4 regions of the Nonomuraea marmarensis genome follow, and region 1 is predicted to be linked to each of the others. Evidence: riboswitches for the same ligand, from Rfam matches in the RefSeq annotation. Region 1 holds a riboswitch; each other region holds the start of a gene.

Region 1 (7,576 bases):
TACAGGGCGGCGGGCACCCCCGTCAGCGGCGGCCCGGCGAACACCAGGAAGAACGCGATCGGCAACGTGCAGGCGCCCGCCAGCAACCAGGGCCGCCGCGGGCCCAGCCGCGAACGGGTCCGGTCCGACCAGCGGCCGACCAGCGGGTTGATGATCAGGTCCCAGACCTTGGGCGCGGTCACGACCACCCCGGCCAGCCACGCGGGCACGGCCAGGAAATTGGTCATGTAGTACAGCAGGAGCAGCCCGGGCACGGCGTTCACCGTCGCCGTGCAGAAGGACCCCACGCCGTAGCCGAGGCGCACGCCCCTGGAGACCGTGGGCGTGGTCACCGCCGGTGCGATCATGCCCTTATTGAAGCCGAGCGAGCGCTTGTCCGATAGGGCCCAGTTCTCCGCTCATGCGGCGAAGGGCCCGTTACCGGGTCAGTCGCTCACGTCGGCGCACACCACGTGCGCACCGATCTCGATCATCCGGCGCTCGCTGCGCGTGTCCGCCACCCTGGCCATGAGGATCGGCGCCCCCGAGGCCGCGAACTGCGGCAGCCGGGCGCGCACCAGCCGGTGCAGATCGCGTACGACGTCCTCGGCGGCCGACATGTGCACCTTCACGTGCAGCATGATCCCGGGCGCCCCGGACGCCGTGCGGGCCTCGGAGATCCACACATGGTGCACCAGCGGGAAGTCCATGAGCAGGTACGAGATGGCCTGCCGCAGCGCGGGCAGGATCGGATGCGTGCACCGCCGGTACCCGGGGTCCACCTGCTGCATGGGCCCCGACAGGTGCGGCCGGGGTGCGGGCACCCACGGCAGCGCGGGCGCCTCCGGGCTCGGCGGCGCCACCTGGGCCAGCGCGGCGCCCCGCGACACGGTGGCCATGGCACCCGTCGCGTAGGCGGCCGGCACCGCCCCGGACAGGACGGGCGTAGGCCCGCTACGCGTCGAGGTGAGGAACCGCTGGAGATCGTCGATGGGCACGGCCGCGGCGGCTGGTCCGGCCGCGTCGATCACGATCTCCCGCACGCCGGTGACGCGCTGGATGTCCAGGATGGTGTCGGCGTCGCACGCCGACAGGGAATGACTGCCGCGGTGCCTGGCATAGGTAGCAGGGCCGGTGTAACCGAGCAGCACCCGGTCACCGGCTTGGGTCGTCCCGAGGACGACTGAGCGATCTGGTCGCACTGCCACCAGGACTCCACCGTCGGCGAGAGCGCCCAGCAGGCGGTGAGGCGTGCCATGCTGTGCGAGCACGTCGGCAAGCGCAGGATTCCCGATGCTCATATGACGAACCCTAAGTACTCGGCCACGGCTTATCAGGCTAATGGCGAATAAATGTCCCGATCAAGACAAAGATGGCCGCGGAGTGGATGAGTTTGCCTACCGCTGGGTACGGCGGGACCCGTCTCACATCGTGGGTCTCTCGTGAAAGCGTTCACAAGCCACGGATACACTCTGTGGGACCGCCGGGGGATCCGTGGACGTGTCCCCCGAAGCCCGCAGCATGTCCCTAAGGATCCACACCAGTGAACAAGCCCGTCGTTCTGGTCGCAGAGGAGCTGTCCGAAGCCGGCCTCGCCGTACTCGGTGCTGATTTCGAGGTCCGCCACACCGACGGCGCCGACCGTTCCCAGCTGCTCCCCGCTCTCGCGGACGTGGACGCGCTGATCGTCCGCTCCGCCACGCAGGTCGACGCCGAGGCCGTCGCCGCCGCGCCCAAGCTGCGCGTCGTCGCCCGCGCCGGCGTCGGCCTCGACAACGTCGACGTCGGTTCCGCCACCAAGGCCGGTGTCATGGTGGTCAACGCCCCGACCTCCAACATCACCAGCGCCGCCGAGCAGACCATCGCCCTCATCCTGGCCAGCGCGCGCAACACGGCCCAGGCCCACGCCGCGCTGAAGAACGGTGAGTGGAAGCGTTCCAAGTACACCGGGGTCGAGCTCGACGAGAAGGTCGTCGGCATCCTCGGGCTCGGCAAGATCGGCCAGCTCGTGGCCCAGCGGCTGCAGCCGTTCGGCGTCGAGCTGATCGCCTACGACCCCTACCTGCCGCCGGCCCGCGCCGCGCAGATGGGCGTCAAGCTGCTCAGCCTCGAAGAGGTGCTCAAGCAGGCCGACTTCATCACCGTTCACCTGCCCAAGTCCAAGGAGACGATCGGGCTCATCGGTGACAGGGAGCTGCACGCGGTCAAGCCGTCCGTACGCATCGTCAACGTCGCCCGCGGCGGCATCGTGGACGAGGGCGCGCTCTACTCGGCGATCAAGGAGGGGCGCGTCGCGGGGGCGGGTCTCGACGTGTTCGCCAAGGAGCCGTGCACCGACAGCCCCCTGTTCGAGCTGGACCAGGTCGTCGTCACGCCGCACCTGGGCGCCTCCACGCACGAGGCCCAGGAGAAGGCCGGCACCCAGGTCGCGCGCAGCGTGAAGCTGGCGCTCGCGGGCGAGTTCGTACCCGACGCCGTCAACGTGCAGGGCGGGGCGGTGGCCGAGGACGTCAAGCCTGGCCTGCCGCTGGCGGAGAAGCTGGGCCGGGTGTTCACCGCGCTGGCCGGCGAGGTCGCCACCAAGCTCGACGTCGAGGTGCGCGGCGAGATCGCCTCCCACGACGTGCGGGTGATCGAGCTGGCGGCGCTCAAGGGCGTGTTCGCCGGCGTGATCGAGGAGCAGGTCACCTACGTCAACGCGCCGCTGCTGGCCAAGGACCGCGGCGTCACCGTCGAGCTGGTGACCAGCTCCGAGAGCCCCGACTGGCGCAACGTGGTGACCGTGCGCGGCCTGCTCGCCGACGGCCGCCAGGTCTCGGTCTCGGGTACGCTCTCCGGCCCTCGCCAGATCACGAAGATCGTCGAGGTCAACGGCTACGAGATGGAGATCGAGCCGACGGCCCACCTGGCGTTCTTCACCTACACCGACCGTCCCGGCATCGTCGGCGTGGTCGGCCGGCTCCTCGGCGAGCACGGCATCAACATCGCCTCGATGCAGGTGGCCCGCGACGTCAAGGGCGGCAAGGCGCTCATCGCGCTGACCGTCGACTCGGCGATCCCGGCCGACGTGATCGAGCAGATCGTGGCCGAGATCGGCGCTGAGAGCGGCCGCTCGGTGGACCTGGAGGACTGACCTTTCGGTTTGTAGGGGCCGCCACCTGGATCGTTCCGGGTGGCGGCCTTTTTGTTGTCTCAGGATGCGAGATACTAGGACATCCAACGAGATGGCTCGGGTACTGTTGTTGGAAATGCGCCAGGTTCTCGTACTTATTACCTGCCGCGGCGGGGCCTGTTAGGGCAGGTCGACGACTCGCCGCGGTGAGCGGCGTTGCGTCGGCCAGTAAGCCCCTTTCGTCCGGTCCGTGATCCGGACCACGAGATCAGGCCCGGTCGGGTTCGCGACCGGGATCCGACTTCCCAGTGGAACGCGCCCGCGAAACGAGATGAGTCACATGTACGAGATGTATGTCTGGAACCGTGCCGAGGAGCACGAGGACGAGGCCGCCGAGGCCCTGCAGACCGCGCTGGACCGCCGGGACAACGGCGGCGCGCCTCAGAATTCCAGCCGGTAGAACACGGCCGTCCGCTTCATCCCCGGCAGAGCCTTGACGATCCAGGCCGAGACCCGGTGCGGGATCGACAACCGGTCGAACCCGTCGATGTCGAACGCGCTCACCGCGTCGACGCAGCGCAACCTCGGATGGATCTTCTCCAGATCCTGTGGGCCGTCGATCCCCCAGTAGAGCGTGGCCCCGGCCTTCTGGACAGGCTTGTTGAGCTTCTGCAGCCGGAGTCCGAACGAGCTGAGCGCGTCGAAGACGAACTGGCCGCTGGGAAACCGGTCCACGATCGCCCGCAGGAGCCCCTGGCCCTCGGCGGGGTCGAGGTAGTAGAGCAGGCCCTCGGCGACGACCAGCACGGGAGCGTCGTCGGGGACCTGCTCCAGCCATTTCAGGTCGGTGACCGATGAGCCGATCATGGAGTAGCCGGGCCGCTCGGGGAACAGGCGGCCACGCAGGTCGATGACCTCGGGGTAGTCCACGTCGTACCAGCGCACGGTGGGCGGCGGGGCCAGCCGGTGGACGCGGGTGTCGAGCCCGCAGCCCAGGTGGAGCACGGTGGCCGCCGGCTGCCGGGCCAGGAACTCCCTGGCCCAGTTGTCGATGAACCGGGCCCTGAGCGCGACCGCCGGGGCGGTGCGGGTGGTGATCCCCGTCTTGGTGAAGTCGTGGTCGATCCGCTCGACCGCCTCCGCGGCCAGCTCGTCGCCGAGGATCGGCTGCCGCGATCTCGCGTCGAGCGCCCTGCCGTACAGGGTGGCGAGGAGCGTGGCCTTCTCCCCGGTGAGGTGCACCTTCTCGGGTGGCATACACACCACGCTACGGCAGCGGCCCCGCGACGGCTCGCGGGGCCGCTTTCCTGGTCAGAGGATGGCGGTGAGCATCGACGGGGGAGGGGTGCGGCGTTGCTCGGACCAGAGTCGTACGCCCTTGGGGTCGGGCCGTACGGCGCCCACGAACGCGTCCCTGCGCCAGTCCGAGAGCTTCTCCTCCTTGACCACGTCCCCGGTGTGGGGCGCGTGCACCATGTAACCGGGTTTGGAGATCATCCCCACGTGCCCGAGATTGCTGAAGAAGACCAGGTCGCCGGGCTTGAGGTGATCCCAGGAGATCTTCCTGGAGAACGCGTTGTACTGCTCCGCCGCGGTACGCGGCAACTCGATCCCCGCGTCCTCGTAGGCCCTGAGCATGAGCCCGGAGCAGTCGTACCCCTGGTCGCTGGTCCCGCCCCAGACGTACGGGATGCCGCGCTTGTGCAGGGCGAAGTCGAGGGCGACCTTCCAGGCGGGCGTGGGCGCCTGCTTCTGCTGGATGCGTTTGACCTGGGGGCCGGTCAGGGTGGTCGGTCCATCGTGGGAGGTGGGTTGGGGGGAGGTGGCGTGGGCTGGGGTGGCCAGAGTGAGGCCGGCGGCGGCTGCCACCAGGAAAATGGCGATGCGAGACAGCGGACTGTCCTTCCATGCGGCCTACCGGGTTAGCTGACGGGCTCGGGCTTGGAAGCAGCCCTACGGCGGATGCCGATTCGCCCCATGGGGGAGGTGGGTCCCCGGCTCCACGCGACGCTGCGTGGATTAGGCTTGTCGGACTCTAACGAAACGGTCAAAGGGTTGTAAACCACCGCAAAACCGGACGTCCGAAAAATGAGATGCTGTGTTCGTCAGTCGAGACGAGCCGGTAAGGTACCGCCCATGGAGTCGCGTAACATCCGCCTGGCCGTCATCCCTGGGGATGGCATCGGCACCGAGGTCGTAGCCGAAGGACTCAAGGTCCTGGAGGCCGTAGGCACGAAGATCGAGCCCACGCACTACGACCTGGGCGCCGCGCGCTATCACCGCACCGGTGAGACGCTGCCGGACGCGGTGCTCCAGGAGCTGCGCGGCTACGACGCGATCCTGCTCGGCGCCGTGGGCGACCCCAGCGTGCCGCCGGGCGTGCTCGAGCGCGACCTGCTACTCCGACTGCGGTTCGAGTTCGACCACTACGTCAACCTGCGGCCGGTCAAGCTGTTCCCCGGCGTGGAGACCCCGCTGGCCGACACGCCCGCCGAGGACATCGACATGATCGTCGTCCGCGAGGGCACCGAGGGCCTCTACGCGGGCACCGGCGGCGTCATGCGGCGCGGCACGCCCCACGAGATCGCCACCCAGGAGTCGCTCAACACCGCCTACGGCGTCGAGCGCGTGGTGCGTTTCGCGTTCGAGAAGGCCAAGTCGCGGCCGCGCAAGAAGCTGACGCTCGTCCACAAGACCAACGTCCTCACCTACGCCGGCGACCTGTGGCAGCGCACGGTCAACCGGGTGGCGGAGGAGTTCCCCGAGGTCACGACCGATTACAGCCACATCGACGCGGCCTCGATGTTCTTCGTGAGCCAGCCCGAGCGGTTCGACGTGGTGGTCACCGACAACCTGTTCGGCGACATCATCACCGACCTCGGCGCGGCCATCGCCGGCGGCATCGGCCTGGCGGCCAGCGGCAACATCAACCCCGAGCGCACCGCGCCCAGCATGTTCGAGCCGGTGCACGGCAGCGCCCCCGACATCGCCGGGCAGGGCAAGGCCGACCCGACCGCGACCATCCTGTCGGTCGCCATGCTCCTCGACCACCTCGGCCTGCACACCGAGGCGGCCAAGGTCGAGCAGGCGGTCGCCGACGACATCGTCGACCGGCTGGCCGGCTGGGCGGGCCGCACCACCCACGAGATCGGCGACGACATCACCGCGCGAGTATCCGGCTAGGACCGCCTAGCCCCGAACGCGCCTGGTGGTCCGAGGAGGACTGCCAGGCGCTTTTTCGCGTCCAAACGGCCGAACCAGCCCATCGGGCACCGACGTTCTCATATAGCGAGACAATAGGAAGTACGAATACTGCTCCCGGGCAGTGTTCGCGTACGCCCCAAGCCTTGTCAGACATCTCAGAGAGAAGGACCGCCGTCATGACCATCGCTGAGAAGCTCAGCTTCGACGTGCAGCTATCCGACCACGCTCGCACCGCGGCCGAGCGGGAGCAGGTGCTGGCGGACCCCGGTTTCGGGCAGACCTTCACGGATCACATGATCTCGATCGACTACACCGAGGGGCAGGGGTGGCATGACGCCACGCTCAGGCCGTACGGGCCGCTCTCGCTCGACCCGGCCACCTCGGTCTTCCACTACGCGCAGGAGCTGTTCGAGGGTCTCAAGGCGTATCGGCAGATCACCGGCTCGATCGTGACATTCCGCCCGTACGCGAACGCCGCCCGCTTCAACCGCTCGGCCGGCCGCATGGCCATGCCCGAGCTGCCGGAGGAGACGTTCGTGGACTCGCTGGAGCTCCTCGTCGAGACAGACAGGGCGTGGGTGCCCACGACCGAGGGCCACAGCCTCTACCTGCGGCCCTTCATGATCGCCACCCAGGCGGGCCTCGGGGTGAACTACCCGTCGAAGTCGTACAAGTACATGGTCATCGCCTCGCCCGCGGCCTCGTACTTCACGGGTGGGATCAAGCCCGTCTCGGTCTGGTTGTCCACGGAGTACACGCGGGCCGCCCCCGGCGGCACGGGCTTCGCGAAGTGTGGCGGCAACTACGCGGCGGCGTTCGTCGCGCAGCGGCAGGCGGTGCAGAACGGCTGCGACCAGGTGGTGTGGCTGGACGCCCACGAGCACAGGTACGTCGAGGAGATGGGCGGCATGAACCTGTTCTTCGTCTTCCGCGACAAGCTCGTCACCCCCGCCCTCACCGGCACCCTGCTGCCCGGCATCACCAGGGACTCGATCCTGGAGCTGGCCGGGGACCTGGGCCTGGAGACCGAGGAGCGGCTCCTCTCGATCGAGGAGTGGCAGTCGGCGTCCGAGGCGGGAGAGCTCACGGAGGTGTTCGCGTGCGGGACGGCGGCCGTGGTGACGCCGGTGGGCACGGTGAAGGGCGTCGACCGCTCCTGGACCGTCGCCGACGGCACCCCCGGTCCCGTGACGATGCGGGTGCGGGAAGAGCTGATGGGCATCCAGTACGGCACCCGCCCCGACTCCCACAGCTGGGTCCACAAGATCGTCTAGTCGGCCC
Region 2 (7,576 bases), on a different contig from region 1:
CTGGTCGCGGTCACCCCGTCGGGGGTGGCGCTCGACCGGCTGACCCCGGAGGTGTGCCCCATCGTGGACACAGAGGGGCATCTCGTGGAGGGCGAGCTCCAGCCGTCCAGCGAGACCCCCATGCACCTGGCCGTCTACGAGGCCACGGACGCCCAGGCCATCGTGCACACGCACTCGGTGTTCGGGACGGTGGTGGCCACGACGATGACGGAGCTGCCGCCGGTGCACTACAACGCGCTGCTGCTCGGCGGGGTGGTCAAGGTGGCCGAGTACGCCACCTACGGCACCCCCGAACTGGCCGCCAACGTGCGCGAGGCGCTGCGGGGCAAGCAGGCCGCCCTGCTGGCCAGCCATGGCGGGGTGACCATCGGGGCGACGCTGGAGCAGGCGTTCGAGGCGACCCGGCTGCTGGAGTGGCTCTGCGAGGTGTACGTGCGGGGGCTCGGCGTCGGCAAACCGGCGATCCTGACGGAGGAGCAGCTCACGGCCGTGCTGGACCGCGCGCTGAACCCCCCGACGTTCCCCCGGCTATGAGAGCGCGACCTGCTCCGCCAGCCCCAGCGGCAGCCCGCCGGAGCCCGCGATCCGGTCGTGGAACTCCTTCAAGGACCCCCGGAACGACTCACGGATGCGCCCGATCTCGATCGCGCCCGTCAGGTAGGAGGGCGCCTGCGTGGGCCAGGCGCAGTAGCGGTTCACCTCACCCTGCGCCGTGCCGGGCGACAACGACGCCTTCGTGGCCATGAACGTCTCCGCCTGCTCGATCGACATGTCCTCGCAGTGCAGCGCCGTGTCCACCACGATCCTGGCGGCGCGGAAGATCCGGCAGTCCAGGTGGGCCAGCTCGGTGGCCGGCGTGTCGAAGTAGCCCTGCTCGTGCAGCAGCTTCTCGACGTAGAGGGCCCAGCCCTCGGTGAAGTACGAGGTCCTGAAGACCTTCCTGACGGTACGGGGGTTGCCCGCCATGTACGACAGATGCCAGTGATGCCCCGGGTATGCCTCGTGCACGGAGATCGACGGCATCTGGGCCCGCGAATTCGTGCGCAGGCGCTGGCGTACCTGCTCGGGGGTGAAGTCGTCAGGCGTGTAGGGGACGAAGAAGACGCCCGTGCGCGAGGCGCTCAAAGGCGGCGGCGAGAGGTAGTGGGCGACGGACAACACCGGCCGGCTGTACTCGGCCGACGGCAGCACCAGGCACTCCTCGCCGTCCGCGAACGTCACCAGGTCCCGCTCGCGCACGAACTCCCGTGCCCGCTGGGTCTCCGCCTCGTACTCGGCCCGCATGTCGGCCAAGGTCGGCGGATGGTCGTCCATGAGGACCTCCATCGCCGCCCGCCAGTCCGCGCCGCCGTTGACCTGGACCGCCACCTCACGCATGCGCGCGTCCAGCTCCGCCCAGGCGACCTTGCCCTTCTCGTGCAGCTCGGCGGCGCCGTACCCGAGCAGCTCGCGCTCGCGCAGGAGGGTGGAGTAGAGCCGCTCCCCCATCCGCCAGGTGCCGCCGCACTCGAAGCCCTCCAGGAACGTGACGAGCTCGTCGAACGCCCGCGCGGCCGGCTCGGCGGCCTCGGCCAGCTTGGCGCGCAGGCCGGGGTCGTCGACCATGGACGGGATCGTGCGGGTGAGGAAGTTGCGGCCGGTGCGCGCCTGGCCGAGCCCGCGCTTGATCAGCAGCGGCGCCGCCAGGTCGGGGTCCAGGTTCGCCCGGCAGGCGGCCAGCACCCCGGGCACCTCGGCCAGCCGGGAGATCGCGGCCGCCACCAACTCGGGCTCCGGCTTGAGCCGGCGCTGGAACGGCGTGTACATCGCGGTGAAGATCGTCTGGAGGTAGGGCGCCGGGTCGCGGCGCCACTCGGGCCAGGACGCCAGCGCGATCGAGCCCCTCAGCTGCGAGAGGACAAGATCTCTGTCGATCGCGTCCTCGAAAGACGTGGCCTCGGTCGCCGACAGTCGTTCGAGCCAGCGGACCTGCTCGCGCTCGCGGGCGGTCCAGGCAGTGGCGGTGAAGTCGCCGAGTGTGTGATCGTAACCGTCTGCCCCCAATATGCTGGCGAAGACGGGGCGGCCGGAAAAGTACCACTTGAGAAACTCGTCCACCGATGCACCTTATCCTGAGCAAATGCCCCTTCAGATCACCGGCGCGCTAGGCGACCCTGACCTGATCCGCCTCCCCTGGGAGGTCCCCCTGCAAGACTGGCCGCAGCATCACCTGGTCGATCTGCCGCGCGGCATCTCGCGGCACGTCGTGCGGTTCGCGCGGCTGTCCGGCAAGGTGTACGCGATCAAGGAGATCAGCGAGCGCTACGCCAAGCGGGAGTACCAGTTGTTGTGGGACCTCGCCCGGATCGACGCGCCCTCCGTGCAGCCCGTGGCGTACGTCACCGGCCGCGACAACGACCTGGACGCGGCACTGATCACCAGGCACCTGCAGTTCTCCCTCCCCTACCGCGCGGTCATGTCGGGCACGCTCCGGCCCGACACGCTCACCCGGCTGCTCGACGCGCTGGCCGTGCTGCTGGTGCGGCTGCACCTGAACGGCTTCTACTGGGGCGACTGCTCGTTGTCCAACACGTTGTTCCGAAGGGACGCGGGGGCGTTCGCGGCCTACCTGGTGGACGCCGAGACCGGCGAGATGCACCCGATGATCAGCGAGGGCCAGCGGCTCGGCGACATCGACGTCGCGCACACGAACATCTTCGGCGAGATGCTCGACCTGGAGGCCGGCGGGTTGCTACACCCGTCGATCGACCCCATGGACACCGCCGAGGACGTCGTCACCCGCTACCACCGCCTGTGGGACGAGATCACCCAGAGCGAGATCATCGAGGAGGTGGACTGGCACCGGGTGGAGCAGCGGATCAGGCGGCTCAACCTGCTGGGCTTCGACGTGGCCGAGATGATGGTGCGGCGCAAGGTCGGCACCGGGCGGCTGATCGTCCGCCCGAAGGTCGTGGACGCCGGGCACCACCAGCGGCGGCTGCTCAGGCTGACCGGGCTCGACGTGGAGGAGAACCAGGCGCGGCGGCTGCTGAACGACCTCGACGGGTTCCGGGTGGCCAAGGGGCTGCGGCACGAGGACGAGGCCATCGTGGCGCACCGGTGGCTGGCGGAGGTGTTCCAGCCGACGGTCGAGGCCATCCCCGCAGAGCTGCGCGGCAAGCTGGAGCCCGCGCAGCTCTTCCACGAGATCCTCGACCACCGCTGGTACCTGTCTGAGGAGGCCGGCGCCGACGTGGGCCTGACCACGGCGGTGAAGTCGTACGTGGACAACGTGCTGGTCCACAAGCCCGACGAGCAGGCGTTGCTGCCCGACGAAGCCGCAGAGTAGGCACTCAGGCGGTGGTCAGCTTGGTGATCTCAGCCACGATCTGGGGCCACAGCGGCTGCGGCAGATCGTGCCCCATGCCCGGATACGTCACCAGCCGGGCGCCGGGGATGGCCGCCGCCGTGGCCCGGCCGCCCACGATCGGAACGAGCTGGTCGGCCTCTCCGTGCATGACGAGAGTGGGCACGCTCACCCCGGCCAGCGACTCCGTACGGTCGCCGGAGGCCATGATGGCGGCCAGTTGCCGGGCCGTGCCCGCGGGGTCGAAGCACCGGTCGTAGGCCAGCCCCGCCATCGCCATCACCTTCTCCCGGTCCAGCTCGTAGCCGGGCGAGCCGATGGTCGACCAGGTCGTCACCGCCTGCGCCCGCACGGATTCGCGGTCGGCGGGGGGCCGGGCCATCAGCACGGCGAGCGCGGCCTCGGACGGCGGGGCGATCGACGGGCCGGGCGTGGACATGATGGAGGTCAGGGTCAGCAGTCGTCCGGGATGCCGGATGGCCAGCGTCTGGGCGATCATTCCGCCCATCGAGGCGCCGACCACGTGGGCGGCGGGCCAGCCGAGGGCGTCCATGAGCCCGGCGACGTCGTCGGCCAGGTCGTCCAGCAGGTACGCCGACGGCGCCCCCTGCTCCGGAACGCCGTGGTCGTGGAAGTGGGTGGACAGGCCGGTGTCGCGGTTGTCGAACCGTACGACGTGGTGTCCCTGCTCCGCCAGGAGCTCGCAGAGCCCTTCGTCCCAGTGGATGAGCTGGGCGCCGAGCCCCATGATGAGGAGCAGCGGCCGTGCTGCGGGCGAGCCGAAGCTCTCGTAGGCGATTTCGATGCCGTTCGCGGCTACGCGGGTGGTCACGAGGACCAGAATGTCATTCTGGTCCTGCTCTCGTAAAGGCGCCGGGATGCCGGTCCTACTCGGACCACGCGCCGGTGGAGAAGGGGACCGGATAGTTCTTCTTGCCCGGGCCGTCGCCCCACTTGGTGATGACGTAGTCGATGTCGATGTGGCCCTGCCCGCCGACGCCGTCGACGCCCAGCGTGTCGGAGTTGAACGAGCCACCGGTCAGCTCGGCGAACGTCTTGGCGTCGAGGTCCAGCATGACGCCGCGGCTGGAGGGCTCACCAGGCCCGCGATCTCCTACGAAGAAGGGCAGCTTCTTGCCCTTGTAGATCACGTACCCCTCGGTCAGCAGCGGCCAGCTCGGGCTGGCGGCCAGCCCCTTCTGCATGGGCTTGCCGCTGGCCGGCAGTCCCGTGTCACCGGCGCGACCGGAGGAGTCGTCCCAGAAGTAGGACGCCGTGGTCGAGCCCTTGAGCAGCACCTTGTCGTCGGTGCCGGAGTCGGCGCGGGCCGCGGCGCAACAGGTGACGGTCAGCACGCAGGTGGTGGAGGCGGTGAGCAGAGCGAGGGAACGCAGAGCGAGGGAACGCAGGCCAGAGCAAGCAGACATGGAGCATCGAATCCTTCGCGCAGGGGATGGGGGATTGCGCTCGCCTGGCGGAATGCCTGGCCGGACACGAGGCCCGATGCCGGCTACGCGGAGCGCACAGGGGGGAACCTAGGGAAGGGGGCCGCTCAGTGAACGGCCGGCACTACGTCTCCTGGGGGTACGCCGCTGCTGTCCATGGGGCACGTCCTCTCCCTCACGCCTACCGGGTTAGCTGACGGGTTCGGGCGTGGAGATGCCCTACCGACACGCGGTCGGATTCACCCCACAATCAGGTGGGTCCCCGGTTCCCGACTGCTCGGGATTCGGCGCCAGCGGCGGTCCCTCTTTGGTAAGGGCCAGGTCACCGGCTGGTAATGGGCAAAAACATAGCACCGATTCGGACAAACGCCAATGATTCACCATGAACCGGGCAAAGATCTACCTTTGGTCGGGAATGAGAAAGGGGGCACGGCATGCCGTACCCCCTGCGGACCCGAGCCTCAGCCGCCGCTCTTGCGCCTGAACGATCTTTTACTCGCAGCCGGACCGTGCGCCCCGTGGATCTTCGATGGGTCGCCGCCCCTGCCACCCGCGCCCGAGTCGGCATGCTGGTTACGCTTTCGCTCCAGCGCCTCACGGAACTTGCGCTTCATTTCGTCCTCGGGAGTTTCGTCGGTTTCCGGCTCCGGTGTTTCCGCCATGAGAGGACCTCCGTGGTGTTGGGGACAATCACAGCTTCGCACGCCACCGCTTATGACGCGAAACCGACCTCGACCTTGTTCTCCGGTACGGCCGGCGCATCCAGCCTCTTGGCCGGCATCGCTACCAGCGCCACCAGGGCGACCAGCGCCCCCACCACCCCGATCGACGGGATGACGAGGGCCGCCGCGGAGGCATGCGCCGCGGCCACGCCGTGCACGAGGGCGTTGGCGGTGACCGTGGAGGTGTAGAGCGTGCCGCCCACGGCCAGCGCCACGGAGCCGCCGATCTGGCGGAAGAAGGTCAGGTTGGCCGAGGCGGTGCCGATGTACTGCGGCTCGACGGACTGCTGCGCGGCCATGGTCAGCCCGGACAACATCGGCCCCATCCCCAGCCCTATCAGCGACATCCATCCCGCCAGCGCCACGGCACCGGTCTGCAGGGTCAGGTTCAGGCACAGGAGGGTGCCCGCGACGAGGAGGAACGGGGCGGCGACGAGCCACGGCTTGTAGACCCTGGTCCTGGACGTGAGCACGCCCATGAGAACGCTGCCCACGACCATCGCCAGCGTCATCGGGTAGATCCGCAGCCCCGACTCGGTGGCGCTGACGCCGAGGGCCTCCTGGAAGTAACGCGGCAGGAACACGACTCCGGCGTACATGCAGAAGGCGGTGAAGAAGGAGGTCAAGTTCACCAGCGTGTACGTGCGGTTCCCGAACAGGTGCATGGGCATGATCGGACTGGCCGCCCGCCGCTCCACCAGCACGAACACCGCCAGCAACGCCAGCGCGAGCACGATCGGCCCGGCCACGGCCGCGTCGGTCCACGCGTTCCCGTCGAGCCCCTTCTCCGTCAGCCCCAGCAACAACGCGGTGATGGCCACGGTGAACACGGCGATGCCCGCGTAGTCCGGCCGGCCGCCGCCGACGCCTGGCCGGTTCGGCAAGCGCAGCACCACGATCGCGATCAGGACCAGGCCGAGCGGCACGTTCACGTAGAAGGCCCAGCGCCAGGTCGCGTGGTCGGTGAACAGCCCGCCGAGGAACGGCCCCGCCAGGTACGTCAGCCCCATCACGCCGCCGAGCGCGCCCTGGACGCGGGCTCCGTTCGTACTCGGCGGGAACAGCTCCATCACCAGCGCGATCGACAGCGGCAGCAGCGCGCCCGCGCCGAGCCCCTGGAGCGCGCGGAAGGCGATGAGCTGCACCATGTCCTGGGCCACCCCGCACAACGCCGAGCCCGCCACGAACACCACCATCCCGACCAGCAACAACGGCTTCCTGCCGTGCTGGTCGGACAACCTGCCGTAGAGGGGGACCGTCACCGTGGAGGTGAGCAGGTAGGCGGTCACCACCCAGACGTAAAGGGACGAGCCGCCCAGCTCGCTCGTGATGCGTGGCAGCGCCGTGCCGACGATCGTCTGGTCGAGCAGCGCCAGGAACATCCCGCCGAGCGCGGCGAGCAACACCAGTCCCTTGCCCTTGGGATTCATGTCAGTAGTCACAGGTAAATGTTTATATGTAAGCTCTGACATGTCAAATCTTCGATATGCTGGCAGGCATGTCCCTACGGATCGCGCTGCTCGGGCTGTTGTCGGGTGTGGGCCCGGCCAGCGGCTATGACCTGGCCAAGAAGTTCGAGCACTCGCTCAACCACGTCTGGCAGGCCGGGCACACGCAGATCTATCCGGAGCTGGTGAAGATGGCCTCCGACGGGTTGGTGGCGGTGGAGTCGGAGGGCGCCAGGGGGCGCAAGATCTACACGATCACGCCGGAGGGCACGCGCGAGTTGCACGAGTGGATGGTGGATCACGCGCCGTCGCTGACCATCCGCAGCGAGATCGCGCTCCAGGCGTTCCTGCTCCCGCTGCTCGACAGGGACGAGGCGATCGCGACGGTCGAACGGATCAGGGCCGGCTACCAGGCCCGGCTGGCGGTGCTGGAATGCAAGGGGGGCGAGGCCGGGCTCGGCAAATATGCGCTGAGACTCGGCTTGAGCCAGCTCCGCACCAGCATCCAGTGGGCCGACGAGACGCTGGCCGACCTCAAACGCGCCTGAACGCCAGCAGGCGGAACACCGGGTAAAGGGGTTCCGTTCCGTTCATGGTGTTGTGTTGGAGCCGCTC
Region 3 (7,576 bases), on a different contig from region 1:
GCGGTGCTCAAGCAGCACGGCTGGTCCGTGCAGGAGATCTGGTGGGAGCCGCCGACCACTCCCGGCATCGAGGATCGGGCTGAGTGGGTCCTGGACCAGGCGCGCCGGGCCCTCGACGCAGAGAAGGCCCAGCAGCTGCTCCTGGTCGGCAAGTCGCTCGGCACGTTCGCCGCGCCGCTGGCCGCCGAGCGGGGACTGCCCGCGATCTGGCTCACCCCGCTGCTCACGATGGAGACCGTCGTCGAGGGACTCCGCCGCAGCGAGGCTCCCACGCTGCTGGTGGGCGGCACCGCCGACCGGTTGTGGGACAGCGAGACCGCACGGACCCTGGACCACCCGTACGTCGAGATCCCGGGTGCCGACCATGGCCTGGAGACCGGCGACCCGGTCGAGTCGGTCGAGATGCTCAAAGAAGTGACCACGGCCATGTCCCGTTTCGTGGCGGGACTGCGTCCGTAGCCGATGCGTGCGCGACCGATCTCCCATGACGTCCTCGTCGAGGAGCTGGCCGAGCTGATCGCCGGGCGGCAGGGGTGGGTGCGGGTGGCCGTCGACGGGGCGCCGCCCGCCCGCCCGGAGCGGCTCGCGGACGCGCTCGTCGCGCCCCTCAGGCTGCGCGGCCGGCCCGTGCTGCGGGTGTCGGCCGGCGATTTCCTGCGGCCCGCGTCGCTGCGGCTGGAGCACGGCAGGACCGACCCGGACGCCTTGTACGAGGACTGGCTCGACACCAAGGCGCTCAGAAGGGAAGTGCTGGAGCCCCTGGACCCGGGCGGATCCGGACGGGTGTTGCCGGCGTTGTGGGACAGCCGGGTCGATCGGGCGTACCGGGTGCCGTACGAGGAGTTGCCCCCGGGCGGCGTGCTGATGGTCGACGGGACGTTGCTGCTGGGGCGGGGACTGGCGTTCGAGGTGAGCGTGCACGTGTGGTTGTCGCCGGGGGCGCTGGAGCGCGGGACCCCCGAAGACGAGCGGTGGCGGCTGCCCGCCTACGAGCGGTACGAGCGGGAGTCGCGGCCGCAGCAGACGGCCGACGTCGTGATCAGGGCCGATCATCCGGATCGCCCGGCGCTGCTGCTTGGGGAGTGACCGAGGCGGGTAACCGGCGCAGACTGGGACGATGATCCCCAGCAACTGGTACAACATCGTTCCTGATCTGCCCGCCCCGCCCCCTCCGCCGCTGCATCCCGGCACGCGGCAGCCCATAGGACCTGACGACCTGGCCCCGCTCTTTCCGATGGAGCTGATCGGTCAGGAGGTGAGCGGGGAGCGGTTCGTGCCGATACCGCAGGAGGTGCTCGACGTCTACCGGCTCTGGCGGCCGACGCCGCTGATCCGGGCGCGCAGGCTGGAGAAGTCGCTCGACACGCCGGCCAGGATCTACTACAAGTACGAGGGCGTCTCACCCGCCGGGTCCCACAAGCCGAACACGGCCGTGCCTCAGGCGTACTACAACGCCCGCGAAGGCGTGCGGCTGCTCACCACCGAGACGGGCGCAGGGCAGTGGGGGTCGGCCCTGGCGTTCGCCTGCTCCCAGTTCGGCGTGGAATGCCAGATCTGGATGGTACGCGCCTCCTACGACCAGAAGCCGTACCGGCGCTCGCTCATGCACGTGTACGGCGCCACCGTGCACGCCAGCCCGTCCCCCGTGACCGGCTCCGGCAGCAAGGTGCTGGCCGACGACCCCGACTCGCCCGGCAGCCTGGGCATCGCGATCAGCGAGGCCGTCGAGGTGGCCGCCGCGACGCCGGACGCCCGCTACGCGCTCGGCTCGGTGCTCAACCACGTGCTCATGCACCAGACCGTGATCGGCGAGGAGGCGCTCGACCAGCTCCCCGAGATGCCGGACCTGGTCATCGGCTGCACCGGAGGCGGCTCGAACTTCGCCGGCCTCACCTTCCCGTTCCTCCGCGAGAAGCTGGCGGGCAGGATCCAGACGGTGTTCCGGGCGGTCGAGCCGACCGCGTGCCCGTCGTTCACGCGCGGCGTCTACGCCTACGACTTCGGCGACACCGCGGGGCTCACGCCGCTGCTCAAGATGCACACGCTCGGGCACGGGTTCGTACCCGACCCGATCCACGCGGGCGGCCTGCGCTATCACGGCATGTCGCCGCTGCTGTCGCACATGTACGAGCTGGGCCTGTTCGAGGCGGTCACCCGCCCCCAGAACGAATGCTTCGAGGCCGGCGTGCGCTTCGCCAGGACGGAGGGCATCGTGCCCGCGCCCGAGCCCACGCACGCGCTGGCCGAGACCATCGCCGAGGCCCTGCGCTGCAAGGAGAGCGGCGAGGAGAAGGTCATCCTGACCGCGCTCTGCGGCCACGGCCACTTCGACCTGGCCGCCTACGACCGCTACCTGGCCGGGCAACTCGAGGACTACACGCTCCCGCAGGACCGCATCGACCAGGCTCTGACCGAACTGCCGGGGTGAACCGGGGTGGCCGCCTGAAAACCGGCGGCCACCCGTCAACGCGCCGTGGGACGCTTGCCGTGGTTCGCCTTCTTCTTCTTGCGTGCCTTGCCCTTGCGTGAGCGCCTGGCCATAAGCTCGCCTCCGGTGATCGGGTGAGCCCTCAACGTCTCTCGCCTGCCCCGACTCGCGCAACCCATCCGCTCGAACTAACATTCCCCAACAAATCCGTGTCATAATTTGGTGGAATCTGTTGGAAGGAGCGGGCGTGCTCGCACAGCAGCGTCAGCAGACGATCCTCGAACGCGTGCGCAGCAGCGGCGGCGTCCGCGTCGCCGACCTCGTACGCGAGCTCGGCGTCTCAGACATGACCATCCGCCGCGACCTCGAGGTGCTGGCCGAGCGAGGGCTGCTGGAGAAGGTGCACGGCGGCGCGACCGCACTCGGCCCCGGCTCGACCGAGGAGCCGGGATTCACCGCCAAGTCCGCCCGCCAGCAGCAGGAGAAAGAGGCCATCGCGCGGCACGCCGCCCGCCTCGTACGTCCTGGCACGGCCGTGGCGCTGTCCGCGGGGACCACCACGTGGGCGCTGGCCCACCACCTGATCGGCGTGCCCGAGCTGACCGTGATCACCAACTCGATCCCGGTCGCCGAGGTCTTCCACCGCAACCCACGCGTCGACCGCACCGTCGTGCTGACCGGCGGCGTGCGCACGCCGTCCGACGCCCTGGTCGGCCCGGTGGCCGTGGCCGCGATCCGCCGCCTGCACGTCGACACGCTCTTCCTCGGCGTGCACGGGATGAGCGTGCGCGCCGGGTTCACCACGCCCAACCTGCTCGAGTCCGAGACCGACAGGGAGCTGGTGACGGCCGCGCACCGGTTGGTCATCCCCGCCGACCACACCAAGTGGAACACGGTCGGCATCAGCACCATCGCCGAGCTGACCGAGGCCGACGTGGTCATCAGCGACGCCGGGCTGCCCGACGACGCACGCATTGAGCTGGCCGAACGGGCCGGAGAACTGATCATCGCGGAGGGCTCGCCTTGAAGCGCACCATCACCCACCTGGCCGACGGACGAGAGCTGATCTACTTCGACCGGCGGGACGACGCCGACAGGAGCGCGATCGACCGGCGGACGCTCGAACCCCGGCCGGTGGCCTCCGAGCTGCGTTACGATCCGCTGACCGAGGAGTGGATCGCGATGGCGGGGCACCGGCAGACGCGGACGTTCCAGCCGACGGGCTCGGCCAACGAGTGCCCGTTGTGCCCGTCGTCGGACACGCGTTCGACGGAGGTCCCGGCGTACGACTATGACGTGGTGGTGTTCGAGAACCGCTTCCCCTCTTTTTCCGGAAATTTCGGGACTTATCAGGACGTGGGCGGCTTGAGTGATGTACGGCCGGGAGTGGGGCGGTGTGAGGTGGTGTGCTTCACCTCTGAGCATTCCTCCTCCTTCTCCAAGCTCTCCGACGACCAGGTGGGCCTGGTCATGGAGGCGTGGGCCGACCGCACGGCCGAGTTGTCCGGGATCGAGGGCGTGGAGCAGGTGTTCTGCTTCGAGAACCGGGGAGAGGAGATCGGCATCACGCTCGCCCACCCGCACGGCCAGATCTACGCCTACCCGTACGTCACGCCCAAGACCAAGCTCCAACTCGGGGCCGCCAAGCGCTACTCGGGGAACCTCTTCGCCGACGTGCTGGCCGCCGAACGGGCCGCGGGGACGCGGGTGGTGGCCTCGAACGAGCTGTGGACGGCCTTCGTGCCCGCCGCCGCGCGCTGGCCGTTCGAGGTGCACGTGTACCCGCATCGGCAGGTGCCCGACCTCGCGGCGCTGTCGGAGGAGGAACGTGCTGCGTTCGCCCCGCTCTACACCTCCGTCCTGCGGGCGTTCGACGACCTGTTCGGCGTGGTGATGCCGTACATCTCGGCCTGGCACCAGGCGCCCGTGCGCCAGGACCGGGAGCTGGCGTACCTGCACCTGGAGCTGTTCAGCATCAGGCGCGCGCCCGGGAAGCTGAAATACCTGGCGGGCTCGGAGTCGGCGATGGGCGCCTTCGTCAACGACGTGCTGCCGGAGGAGGCCGCACGCATGCTTCGATCACAAGTAGATCACTAATGGATTTCTAGTTAAGGTCGCATTACTCGTGATCTACCACTAATATCCCCTTATGCACCGGCCGTAACAGCCGTTGCACGCCTAATCCCGGGCGAGTTGCCCGGGAGCCGGGGACCCATTGCACCTGGGGTGAGTCCACTTCGGTGGTAGGGAGCAGCTCCCATGCCCGAACCCGTCAGCTAACCCGGCCGGCAGAGGGAGAGGAAACATCTACGTGGCGGTTTCGTCCCCCGCGACTCTTGCCATCGGTCTCATCACCGCCACCGTCGTCGCCTTCCTTCCGGCGACCGCGGCGTCGGCCGCTCCCAAGCCGACGGAAGCCGAGCTCCGCGCCCAGCTCAAGCAGCTCAACAGCAAGGTCGACAAGCTCATCGAGAAGTACAACCTCAAGCGCGTGGAGCTGGCCAAGGCACAGGAGGCGGCCAAGTCGGCCAAGGACCGCCTGGCCACCGCCGAGCAGACGCTGGCGACGGCCGAGCAGCGCGTCGGCGAGATCGCCAGGATGCGCTACCAGAACGCCGACCCCTCGATGCCCGGCATCCTGCTGCCCGAGAACGGCAGCGGCGCGGCCTTGCTGGAGCAGCTGACGGCCGAGCAGCAGGCCGTCGTGCAGGGCGTGGCCAAGGCCCGCGACGACAAGCAGAAGGCCTCCGACGAGGCCGCCGCGCTCGCGTCCCAGATCCGTACGGACACGGACGATGTGGCCGGGCAGCGCGACGATGCCCAGGACGTCATCAAGGACATCCAGAAGAAGCTCCAGGACCTGGTGCCGTTCGGGCCCGGCCGCAACGGCAACGGCAGCTGGGCCCCCGAACTGCCCTCCGGCTCGGACAACATCACGCCCCGCACGCAGCTGATGCGGGCGGAGGTGCGGAAGAACTTCGCGCTGCCGTACGAGGTGGGCTGCTTCCGCGCGGGCTCCAGCGGCGAACACCCGCTCGGGCGGGCCTGCGACTTCATGATGAGCACCGGTGGCTCGATGCCCAGCGCCGCCCACAACGCCCTCGGCGACCGGATCGCGGAGTGGGCCATCAAGAACAAGGACAAGCTCGGCGTCAAGTACGTGATCTGGAAGCAGCGCATCAACCAGGGCTCGGGCTGGAGCGCGATGTCGGACCGGGGCAGCATCACCGAGAACCACTACGACCACGTGCACATCTCGATGTTCTGAGGCGATCAAGGGCCCGGGTGTAGATAGGTACACCCCTGTCAGGCACCTAGATCGATTCTCCCCGGCGATCCCCACGCCTAGCGTCGGAGGCACGACGCTCAGGGGAGGCTGAAGATCATGACTACCGCACCGCACACGACCGCCGCAGGACGCCTGCTCAACGTCGCCCTGTGGATCCTCCAGGTGGCAGTGGCGGGCTTCTTCGTGATGTCGGCCATGGGCAAGTTCGCGAACGCGGAGCCGTCCGCCTCGACGTTCGAGGCGATCGGGTTCGGAGACTGGTTCAGAAACCTGGTGGGCGTGCTGGAGGTGGCGGGGGCCGTGGCGTTGTTCGTGCCCCGGCTCGCGGGTCTGGCCGGGCTGGCGTTCGCCGGCCTGACGGTCTGCGCGACGCTGACCGAGCTGTTCGTATCAGGTGGCGGCGTGGTGTTGCCACTGGTCCTGCTGGCGCTCTCCGCCGTGATCGCCTGGGGCCGCAGGGCGAGCACGGCCCGGCTGTGGGCACTCGTCGGGGGCAACTGACACGGACATGCTGGAGTGGTGGAGCTCTTCAAGGACGATCCGATGTCCCGCCCTCTCACCTATCCCGGCCGGATCCCGTCGACCTCCGGCATCCTGGTCGACGACGCGTACGTGCCGCTGAGCGCCGAGGAGAGCGTCCCGCCCGGCGAGTGGCGGGCCGAGGACGAGCCGCTGGCGGCGCTGCTGGCCCGCCTCGACTGCCCGCCGTTGCGGGCGCGCCACCTGGTCGTCGCCGTGGGCTCCAACGCCGCGCCCAGCCAGGTACGCAGGAAGTTCCTCGACCATGGGGTACGCCCGATCGTCCCCATGACGCTCGCCGACGTGCCGGGCATAGCCCCAGGCGTCTCCGCCCACGTGAGCAGATGGGGCTACGTACCGGCCGCGCCGATCGAGACCCCCGGCGAGACCTCCAGGCTGTTCGTGCTCTGGCTCGACGAACTCCAGCTCGCGGCCCTGGACCTCACCGAGCCCAACTACCACCGCCGCACGATCGCCGTCGACGGCACCCGGGCGTTCGTCTACACGGGAAAGCACGGCTGCCTGACAGACCCCGAGGGCCGCCCTCGCCGCCTGCGACCCCAGAGAGCCCTGATCCAGGACCTCCTGGACGAATCCCCCCGGCTACGCCACCTGTGCGGGAACACCCCGGACGACTTCGTGGACAACGTCAGGGACGAGACCGTACGCGAGGCGGTCTACCGCCTCTTCCAGGCCGACCTCCGGACTGAGGCGCCTGCCGGGCCGGATAAGGTCGGACCTCGTGATTGACACCCGCGTTCCCCCACCTCTCACCGGCGACGAGCTGACCGTCCTGACCAATTGGCTCGAATGGCACCGCGGCACCCTCGCCGTCAAATGCGCCGGCCTGTCGGACGACCAGCTGCGCCTGCGCTCCGTGCCGCCCTCGACCCTGTCCCTGCTCGGCCTGGTCAGGCACCTGGCACACGTCGAACGCGCCTGGTTCCGCCGGGTGCTGAACGGCGAGGACCTCCCCAAGCTCTGGGACAAGGACCGCGACAACGACGCCGACTTCAACGAGGTCGACACCGCCTCCGTCGAGGAGGCCTTCGCCACCTGGCAGGCCGAGATCGAGTGTGCCCGCGCCATCTCGGCCGCCAAACCCCTGGACGCCGTCGGCGACCGCAACGGGCAGGACTGCACGCACCGCTGGATCCTCGTCCACATGATCGAGGAGTACGCCAGGCACAACGGCCACGCGGACCTGCTACGCGAGCGTATCGACGGCGTCACGGGCGAATAACGGCCCTGAGCCAGCACCCCAGCCGCCGATACCGCTCCAGCGCCGCCTCCATAGGCAGCGTCGCAGCAGCCCGTGCTCGGCCGGCACGCCCGGATAT
Region 4 (7,576 bases), on a different contig from region 1:
ACAACACGCCTCGCTCGGTCGGTGAACCTCTCGAACATCTCGTCGCTCCTCACAGAGCGGTCAGTCAGGCCGGTAAATCCGGTCCCGTCATCCCGCATGCTAGCCCTGGCTCGGCGAACCGTGCCCACTGCCGCTGACACGCTCTATAGCAGAGACGTTCCCCGAGAGCAGGGCGTTCACCCTCCATCCAACTACTGTTCGGGGGTGACGTGTTCCCGATACGCCGCAAGCGAACGATGTTTAAGGCGCTTCACGGAAGCGCCTGAAATATGCCGTCCACGGCGTACGCAGATCAACACGGATCGGCCATCCGGACGCTTGGAGCGAGTCGGCGTTGGGGCACCTCTTCGCCCGCACATCTCAGATGCCGCGCCCGTATCGTTACCGTAATCATCCTATGTGCAGGTGGGATCCCTGGCCAATCGCCCGCGCTTACGCCCTGAGCACAAGTCGGCACGCACCGCACACCGCACCGCCGGGTAATACGCCACACCATCGGGTCAGCCAGGTTACCGATGTCATCGGACCGCATCGAACCCTCGCTCAAGGGGTCACGGCATTCCCCGCCGCTCCACGCACTCGGGGAGACTCGACATTGTGCGCACATGCCCCGGGAAGCGGCATTGAGCGGCGCATGCTCAGGGCCGCGGGTTATGCCCGCCACCGCCCATCCCCACGAGACGGGGGTTTTGCCCGGCTCCACGCGAGCCGATCGCGGTTAAGCGTCACACCGCACGGAGATCGCCACCGGCTTTACGAGATTTCCAAGATGGCTCGTTCCACAGACGCGGCGGTCCCGGGCGGAACGTACGTTGAATGAGGTATAGCCGCCTCACACGGCATTCGGCGCGCAGAGCGCGACACCATCACATATGCGAGCCCTCGCCGGTGAAACGGCACAACGGCGGACCGGAACACACCACCAAAACGCCCGCATATGGACGGATCAGAAGATCATCCTTCTGGGCGTCTCGTATTCAAGAAGGATCCCAGAAGCGATCATGCGCTTATGGCGCCCGCCGGGGTCCTAGGCGAACGGCATAAGCGCATGGTCAGGAGACGGCTCTTCAGTGAGCTGCCTCGTACTTCTCGACGACGGTGGAGGCGATACGGCCCCGCTCGCTCACCGGCAGACCGTGAGCCTTGGCCCACTGCCGGATCTCCGAGCTCTTCTCGCGGCTCATCGCACGCGTGCCGCCGCGGCCACGACGACGCGTGGTCACGGCACCCGCCCTGCGTGCGTGCTGCACGAAAGGCGTGAGCGCGTCCCTCAGCTTCTTGGCGTTAAGGTCGCTGAGGTCAATCTCATAGGAGGAGCCGTCAATAGCGAAGCCGACCGTCTCATTGGCCTCGCCCCCATCGAGGTCATCGATGAGAATCTCCTGGATCTGCTTGGCCATGTACGCAATCCTTTCCCGGAGCATTGTTTCATTCGCCTGCCCAAACATATACCCGGAAAGGCGCTGAGACAATTCAGCGGTGCGGGGATTCGGCTGACTGGCGGATCAGTTCCCCTTCTCCGGGTGATCCTCAGGGTTTGGACGGCGTCCAGGGCCCTCGGCGCGGAGCAACTTCACTACGCCAAAGATGAAGGCGCCGGCGACCACGAGCGGGGGGATGAGCGCTGACAATACGTCTGTTACGGCTTCCATTCGGCCTCGCCTCCACGGCTAGCGGGGTTTCGGGGGCGCATTATGCACGGGGAGCACGGCCGGCGCGAGCGCGGAGCTCCTCATGACGCGCAAGGCCAGAACCACCCGCAACCGACCATAGCGGTACACAGATGCCCTGCGTGTCGCAGGGGCGCCAACATCCGGCGACCCGGACGCCCCACAGCTTAATGCCAGTCTCTCCAGGCTCCTTACCGGATCAAGGGAAAATTTTGCGAAAAAGCACCCGCGCAGGTGCGGATGGCTCAACGAAGATCTTTAACGACGCGCGTTCCCGCCAGCCTGTCGTGCGGACCGCGCTGCATGGGCTTGTCGATCAGGATGAGCAAGCCGACGCCGAACAGCAACATTCCGGCCAGCAGATTGACGACCGGAATGCCCATCAGCATGACCGGCCCCGGATAGACCAGGGCCCGTTTGAGCAACGCCCCGGACGGGCGGTCCGCCGGCGCCAGGCGAATCTTCATGATCGCCTTGCCGAACGTTCGGCCGCGCCTGAAATGGGCCTGCCAGTCGTAGCCGGCATAACCGAGCCCGGCGGCCAGCCAGGCGAACACACCCGGCAACCGCCCGTCGAACACCTCCAACATCCCGACAGTTCGGAAGATGGCCCACAGCACGATGAACAGAATGTAATAGAAGACCCCGAAGACGAGTGCTTCAATCAGTCGGGCGGCGAGTCGTTCCCACCATTCCGCGGGCAGCGCGTCCGCCCGCGGCGGTGTCCCGGCCATAACCCCCCACCTCGCGTCATCGGCGGCCCCAATCGGGGAGTGCAGGTCTCCCATTTTGGTACGACCCCCGGACACAAAACAGAGGCCGGCGGGAAGCCGGCCCCTGTTTTACGCAGTCGCGCAGACTACTTGATCTTCACCACCACAGTGCCCGCGAACTTGTCCGCGAACGTCTGCTGCAGCGGCTTGTCCCACAGTTGCGAGGCGCCGTTCAGCGCGACCGCCACGTAGGCGAAAAGCCAGCCTATGAGCGGGACGACGTTGAGCACCCAGCCACCCCAGGTCACGCCCGCGCGCTTGAGCGCCAGGTCGGTCGGCAGGCCGCCCTGAGGCATGGCCTGCCCCACCGGGACGACCTTGATCCCCATGACCATCTTGCCGACCGTCTGGCCGTTCATCTTGGTCAGGAAGAACTCGTAGCCCACCCACAGCACCGTCACGATGATCGTCGACAGGATGCCCGCGATCGTGGACGACAGGAATCCGCCGGATCCACCGTTGACGGAGGAGTAGCTCGCGACGATGAACAGGCCGAAGACGAAGCCGATCAGGATGTTCACGATGAAGAGGATGACTCCATCGATCAGCCTGGCCACCAGCCGCTGCCACCACTCCGCCAGGGGGGCGGGGGCGCCGGGCGGCTGCATGCCTACCGGCTGGCCGTAGGGCTGCCCGTAGCCGGGCTGGCCGTAAGGCTGCTGCTGCGGCTGCCCGTAGGCCTGGCCGTACTGCTGCTGGTCGCCGTAGCCGGGCTGCTGGCCGTAGCCCTGCTGACCGTAGCCGGGCTGCGACTGCTGTTGCTGCCCGTAACCTTGCTGCTGGCCGTAGCCCGGCTGGGACTGCTGTTGCTGGCCGTAGCCCTGTTGACCGTAGTCGGGCTGCGACTGCTGTTGCTGTCCGTACTGCGGCTGCTGGCCGGACTGGGGTTGCTGGCCGTACTGCTGCTGACCGTAGCCCTGCTGGCCGTAGCCAGGCTGGGACGGCGGCTGCTGACCATATTGCTGACCAGACTGCTGTTGCTGGCCATATTGCTGCTGGCCGTAGTCCGGCTGGGACTGCTGTTGCTGCCCGTAGCCCTGCTGACCGTAGTCGGGCTGCGACTGCTGTTGCTGCCCGTACTGCGGCTGCTGGCCGTATTGGGGTTGCTGACCATGGCCCTGCTGGCCGTAGCCCTGCTGCTGCCCGTACTGAGGCTGCTGCTGCTGGCCGTATTGCGGTTGCTGACCATAGCCCTGCTGCTGCTGCCCGTATTGGGGCTGCTGCCCATAGGCGTCGTCCGCCCGGTAGCCGACCACAGTGACGTCGGGGTCGGGCTCGCCAGGATGGCGGCCCGTGTTGTGCTGCCCGTAATCCGGCGTGCCAGGCGCAGCGTTCTCGCCGGATTCGTCCTGTGGATACGGCGGCTGTCCGGTGCTCACCGTGTCACCTCGCTTCGAGTGCGCATGTGGCACGTGTCAGGACACATGCCTGTGCTGCCCAACGTATCGACATAGGTATCAACAATCACCTTTCCATCTGGTCAAGGTCCGCGTCACCCGATGTCAGATGGAGCAGCATGCGGGTGTTGCCCAGGGTGTTCGGCTTGACGTGTTCCAGGTCGAGGAACTCCGCCACCCCCTCGTCGTACGAGGCCAGAAGTTCGGCGTAGACCTCGGGTGAGACCGGCGTGCCCTGGATCGGGCGGAACCCGTGCCTCGCGAAGAAGTCGACCTCAAAAGTCAGACAGAATACACGCCGCAGACCCAGATCCTTAGCCTGCTGTATCAGCGCCGAGACGATCCGGCGGCCGACGCCCATGCCCCGGCTCTCCGGATCCACGGCCACCGTGCGGACCTCAGCGAGGTCCTCCCAGAGCACGTGGAGCGCGCCGCACCCGACGACCTGCCCGTCCCGCTCGGCCACCCAGAACTCCTGTACGTCTTCGTACAGCGTCACCGTGGCCTTCTCCAGGAGCCGCGGTCCCGCGCCCGCGTAGGTGTCCACCAGGCGCCTGACCGTGTGCACGTCGGGCGTGCGGGCACGCCGGACCACCACCCCGATCTCGGGGGTGGTCTCGGTCACTGTCAGTTCGGCCACCTGCTCCATGGCTCTCCAGAGTACAGATGTCATTACGGCTCAGCCCTAACTCCCATGTCTCGGCCCATCCTGTTACATCTGGTGGCCGGATGAGCACGGTTCCTCGCTCCGGTCCACGGCGGGAGGAAGCAAGGGCAAAGAGGACATAAGGTCTGTTCTGCACAGGTGTTCACGAGATCACCCTGTGACCCTTCGGTTGTGAAACCTCTACAGACTTGGCAGTTCTGGTTGAGCACGAACCTGGAGTGCATTAGTGTCCAGCGACAATGTTCCCCGCGTGTCGCGCGGGAGACACGCTCAATCCCCGCAAGGGGAGCCGGGGACCCGCCGGTGGCCAGAGCCACCACTGGGGTGAATCCGAGTCTTTCGGTAGGGCTGCTCCGGCCCGAACCCGTCAGCTAACCCGGTAGGCGTCTATGAGAGGAGCTGGTTGGTGAAGCGCACGCTCAACCGTGGGGGGAAGTCGGCGGGCAAGCACGCCCGCCCCCCGGAACGCGCCCGGCACCCACACCGTCTCGGTGTGGTAAGTGTCACAATCGCCGTGCTGCTGTTCGCCATCCCCGTCGGTTCCGCGTCCGCGGACCCCAAGCCCTCCCTCAAGGACCTCTCCGAGCAGGTCGAGAAACTGCACACCGAGATCGAGACGCTGGCCGAGCAGTACAACGGCCAGCGGGAGAAGCTCAAGACCGCCAAGAATGCCTCGGACGCCGCGCAGAAGACGCTGGCGAGCAGCGAGGCCGATCTGGCCGGCAAGCGGGCCAAGGCCGCCTTACTCGCCCAGAACGCCTACATGACGGGCGGCTTGGGCAAGGTGCTGGCGTTCGCGTCCTCGGACGACCCCGAGGCCTTTCTCGACCGGGCCGCGACCACCTACGCGCTCGAACAGCAGCAGGGCGAGGAGGTCAACCAGGTCACCAAGGCCATGGACGCCGCGGAACGCGCCAGGGCCGGTGCCAAGACGCGGATCGACGAGGTCCAGAAGATCGTCACCGACCTCGAGTCCAAGCGCGACAAGATCACCAAGCTGGTCACCAAGGTCGAGAGCAACCTGTACAGGCGGGCCGTGGGCGAGGCGGGCCGCTCCGGCACCCGCGCCGTGCGCGTCAACCTGCCGGTCGTCGGCAGCGGCAAGGCGGCGGAGGCCGCAAGATGGGCGCTCACGCAGCAGCTCAAGCCGTACGTCTGGGGCGCCGAGGGCCCGAACTCCTACGACTGCTCGGGCCTGGTCATGGCGGCCTACCAGCGGGTGGGCATCTCGCTGCCGCACTACACGGGCGACCAGTGGACGGCGGGCAGGCACATCTCGCGCTCCGAGCTGCGCCCCGGCGACCTGGTGTTCTTCTACAGCGACCTGCACCACATGGGCATGTATATCGGCGGCGGCATGATGGTGCACGCCCCCCAGACGGGCGACGTCGTACGGGTCGCGTCGATCGAAGGGCGCCCGTTCGCCGGCGCGGTGCGCATCGCCGACTGAGCTGCGGTGGATCCGCAGCGAAGCGAGGACATCCACCGCAGCACTCCGAGCGAAGCTCGGCAATCAGACGCTGCGGTGGATCCGTAGCGAAGCGAGGACATCCACCGCAGCTCCCCGAGCGAAGCCCGGCAATCAGACGCTGCCTCGCGGGCGCCGTCAGATCAACTGGCGGCGGGCCGCCCAGGCCACGGCCTCGATCGCGGTGGCCACGCCGATGCGGTCGCAGATGCCCCGTAACCTCCGGCGTACTGTGCGTCCGCTTATATCCAGACGTCTCCCCACCCGATCGACCGTGACTCCCTTGGCCAGCTCCGACAGCAACGCCAAATCCGCATGGCTCAGATCAACGCCTTCAGTGAGCACATCCATCGGGAGCCCTCCCCCCCAACAGCAGAACTCGGACCTCTCAGATAGGCCTAAGCCGCCTCGCAGACGGTAAACGCATCCTGGAAAGGTCGTCAAGCATGACAATCGCCGCACTTGACGAGCGCTATTGACATGATCCGATATATGTGACGTACTCGCCATATGACGACGGCACCCCGGCTACGATGAGTGATCTCGTCGAGGCTTCCGGCGCGCCGGATCCACCATCAATGAGCCCGGCCGACGTCCTGGGTTTTGATCCGTTCGATCCGGATTTTCTGCGCGATCCGTACGCCGAATATCGCGAGCTGAGCGAGCGCGGCGCGATCTTCCGCACCCGTGGCGGGTTGCTTGTCGCCACCACCCACGAGCTCTGCACGGCGCTGCTCCGCGACCCGCGCTTCGGCCACGGATCCGACCCGCTGGACAGAAGAGACCCAGGTCAGCCGGTGGAATCGTTCCTCTGGATGGATCCGCCGGACCACACCAGGCTGCGTGCTCTGGTCAGCAGGGCCTTCACTCCGCGCATGCTCGAACGGCTCCGCCCGCGCGTCGAGGCGATCACCGCCGAGCTGATCGGCGCGCTGCCGGAGGAGGCGGATCTCGTTTCCGGGCTCGCCTATCCGCTGCCCGTCATGGTGATCAGCGAGCTGCTCGGAGTGCCGCCGGAGGACCACGAACAGTTCCGTGATTGGAGCGACACACTCGCCCGCAGCCTTGACCCCATGCTTACAGAGGACCTCCTGTCCGAAACCGGGAGGGCCAGAAGAGAGTTTCGCGACTACTTCCGCGGCCTGATCGCGATCAGGCGCGAGCGGCCGGGAGACGACCTCCTGAGCGCCCTGGCGCGGGTCGAGGAGCTGACCGAGCCCGAGTTGCTGGCCACCTGCGTGCTGCTGCTCGTGGCCGGACACGAGACGACCGTCAACCTCATCGGCAACGGCGTGCTCAACCTGGCCCGGCACGGCCTGCTGCGGCACGCCGCCGAGCGGCCCAGGCAGGTGGTCGAGGAGGTGCTCAGGTACGACCCGCCGGTCCAGCTCACCGGCAGGAACGCGCTGGAGGACGTCGAGCTGGGCGGCGTGCCGGTGCCCAAGGGCACTCCCGTGCTCGGGCTGATAGGCGCGGCCAATCGCGACCCGGCGGTCTTTCCCGAGCCCGACCGCTTCGACGTGACCCGGGATCCCGGCCGCCACCTCGCGTTCGGCCTCGGCATCCACTTCTGCCTGGGGGCGACGCTGGCCAGGATGGAG

What was found. Region 1 has a riboswitch for cyclic di-AMP ahead of ACFLIM_RS15700 (C40 family peptidase). Riboswitches for the same ligand answer to the same signal wherever they lie in the genome.
Region 2: another riboswitch for cyclic di-AMP. It lies ahead of ACFLIM_RS24355 (hypothetical protein); the one in region 1 lies ahead of ACFLIM_RS15700 (C40 family peptidase).
Region 3: another riboswitch for cyclic di-AMP. It lies ahead of ACFLIM_RS18205 (coiled-coil domain-containing protein); the one in region 1 lies ahead of ACFLIM_RS15700 (C40 family peptidase).
Region 4: another riboswitch for cyclic di-AMP. It lies ahead of ACFLIM_RS16930 (C40 family peptidase); the one in region 1 lies ahead of ACFLIM_RS15700 (C40 family peptidase).

Annotation. Positions count from the first base shown of each region.
Region 1 is NZ_JBICRM010000008.1:188,211-195,786, forward strand. Features, by position in the region: gene ACFLIM_RS15680 (MFS transporter) at 1-347, opposite strand, end outside; gene ACFLIM_RS15685 (hypothetical protein) at 426-1,280, opposite strand; gene serA (phosphoglycerate dehydrogenase) at 1,523-3,112, shown strand; gene ACFLIM_RS15695 (class I SAM-dependent methyltransferase) at 3,533-4,348, opposite strand; gene ACFLIM_RS15700 (C40 family peptidase) at 4,403-4,960, opposite strand; cyclic di-AMP (ydaO/yuaA leader) riboswitch at 4,988-5,127, opposite strand; gene ACFLIM_RS15705 (3-isopropylmalate dehydrogenase) at 5,228-6,274, shown strand; gene ACFLIM_RS15710 (branched-chain amino acid aminotransferase) at 6,472-7,569, shown strand.
Region 2 is NZ_JBICRM010000015.1:20,052-27,627, reverse strand. Features, by position in the region: gene ACFLIM_RS24375 (class II aldolase/adducin family protein) at 1-534, shown strand, start outside; gene ACFLIM_RS24370 (DUF885 domain-containing protein) at 529-2,097, opposite strand; gene ACFLIM_RS24365 (DUF4032 domain-containing protein) at 2,120-3,328, shown strand; gene ACFLIM_RS24360 (alpha/beta fold hydrolase) at 3,333-4,178, opposite strand; gene ACFLIM_RS24355 (hypothetical protein) at 4,234-4,773, opposite strand; cyclic di-AMP (ydaO/yuaA leader) riboswitch at 4,955-5,091, opposite strand; gene ACFLIM_RS24350 (DUF5302 domain-containing protein) at 5,253-5,405, opposite strand; gene ACFLIM_RS24345 (MDR family MFS transporter) at 5,504-6,955, opposite strand; gene ACFLIM_RS24340 (PadR family transcriptional regulator) at 7,012-7,509, shown strand.
Region 3 is NZ_JBICRM010000010.1:9,717-17,292, reverse strand. Features, by position in the region: gene ACFLIM_RS18235 (alpha/beta hydrolase) at 1-459, shown strand, start outside; gene ACFLIM_RS18230 (uridine kinase) at 463-1,086, shown strand; gene ACFLIM_RS18225 (TrpB-like pyridoxal phosphate-dependent enzyme) at 1,118-2,428, shown strand; gene ACFLIM_RS18220 (50S ribosomal protein bL37) at 2,464-2,541, opposite strand; gene ACFLIM_RS18215 (DeoR/GlpR family DNA-binding transcription regulator) at 2,676-3,455, shown strand; gene galT (galactose-1-phosphate uridylyltransferase) at 3,452-4,525, shown strand; cyclic di-AMP (ydaO/yuaA leader) riboswitch at 4,594-4,733, shown strand; gene ACFLIM_RS18205 (coiled-coil domain-containing protein) at 4,740-5,696, shown strand; gene ACFLIM_RS18200 (DoxX family protein) at 5,814-6,218, shown strand; gene ACFLIM_RS18195 (hypothetical protein) at 6,261-6,986, shown strand; gene ACFLIM_RS18190 (DinB family protein) at 6,979-7,479, shown strand.
Region 4 is NZ_JBICRM010000009.1:63,974-71,549, reverse strand. Features, by position in the region: gene ACFLIM_RS16955 (ATP-dependent Clp protease ATP-binding subunit) at 1-38, opposite strand, end outside; gene ACFLIM_RS16950 (histone-like nucleoid-structuring protein Lsr2) at 1,068-1,400, opposite strand; gene ACFLIM_RS16945 (RDD family protein) at 1,916-2,404, opposite strand; gene ACFLIM_RS16940 (RDD family protein) at 2,530-3,822, opposite strand; gene ACFLIM_RS16935 (amino-acid N-acetyltransferase) at 3,908-4,489, opposite strand; cyclic di-AMP (ydaO/yuaA leader) riboswitch at 4,765-4,908, shown strand; gene ACFLIM_RS16930 (C40 family peptidase) at 5,001-5,957, shown strand; gene ACFLIM_RS16925 (LuxR C-terminal-related transcriptional regulator) at 6,114-6,326, opposite strand; gene ACFLIM_RS16920 (cytochrome P450) at 6,509-7,576, shown strand, end outside.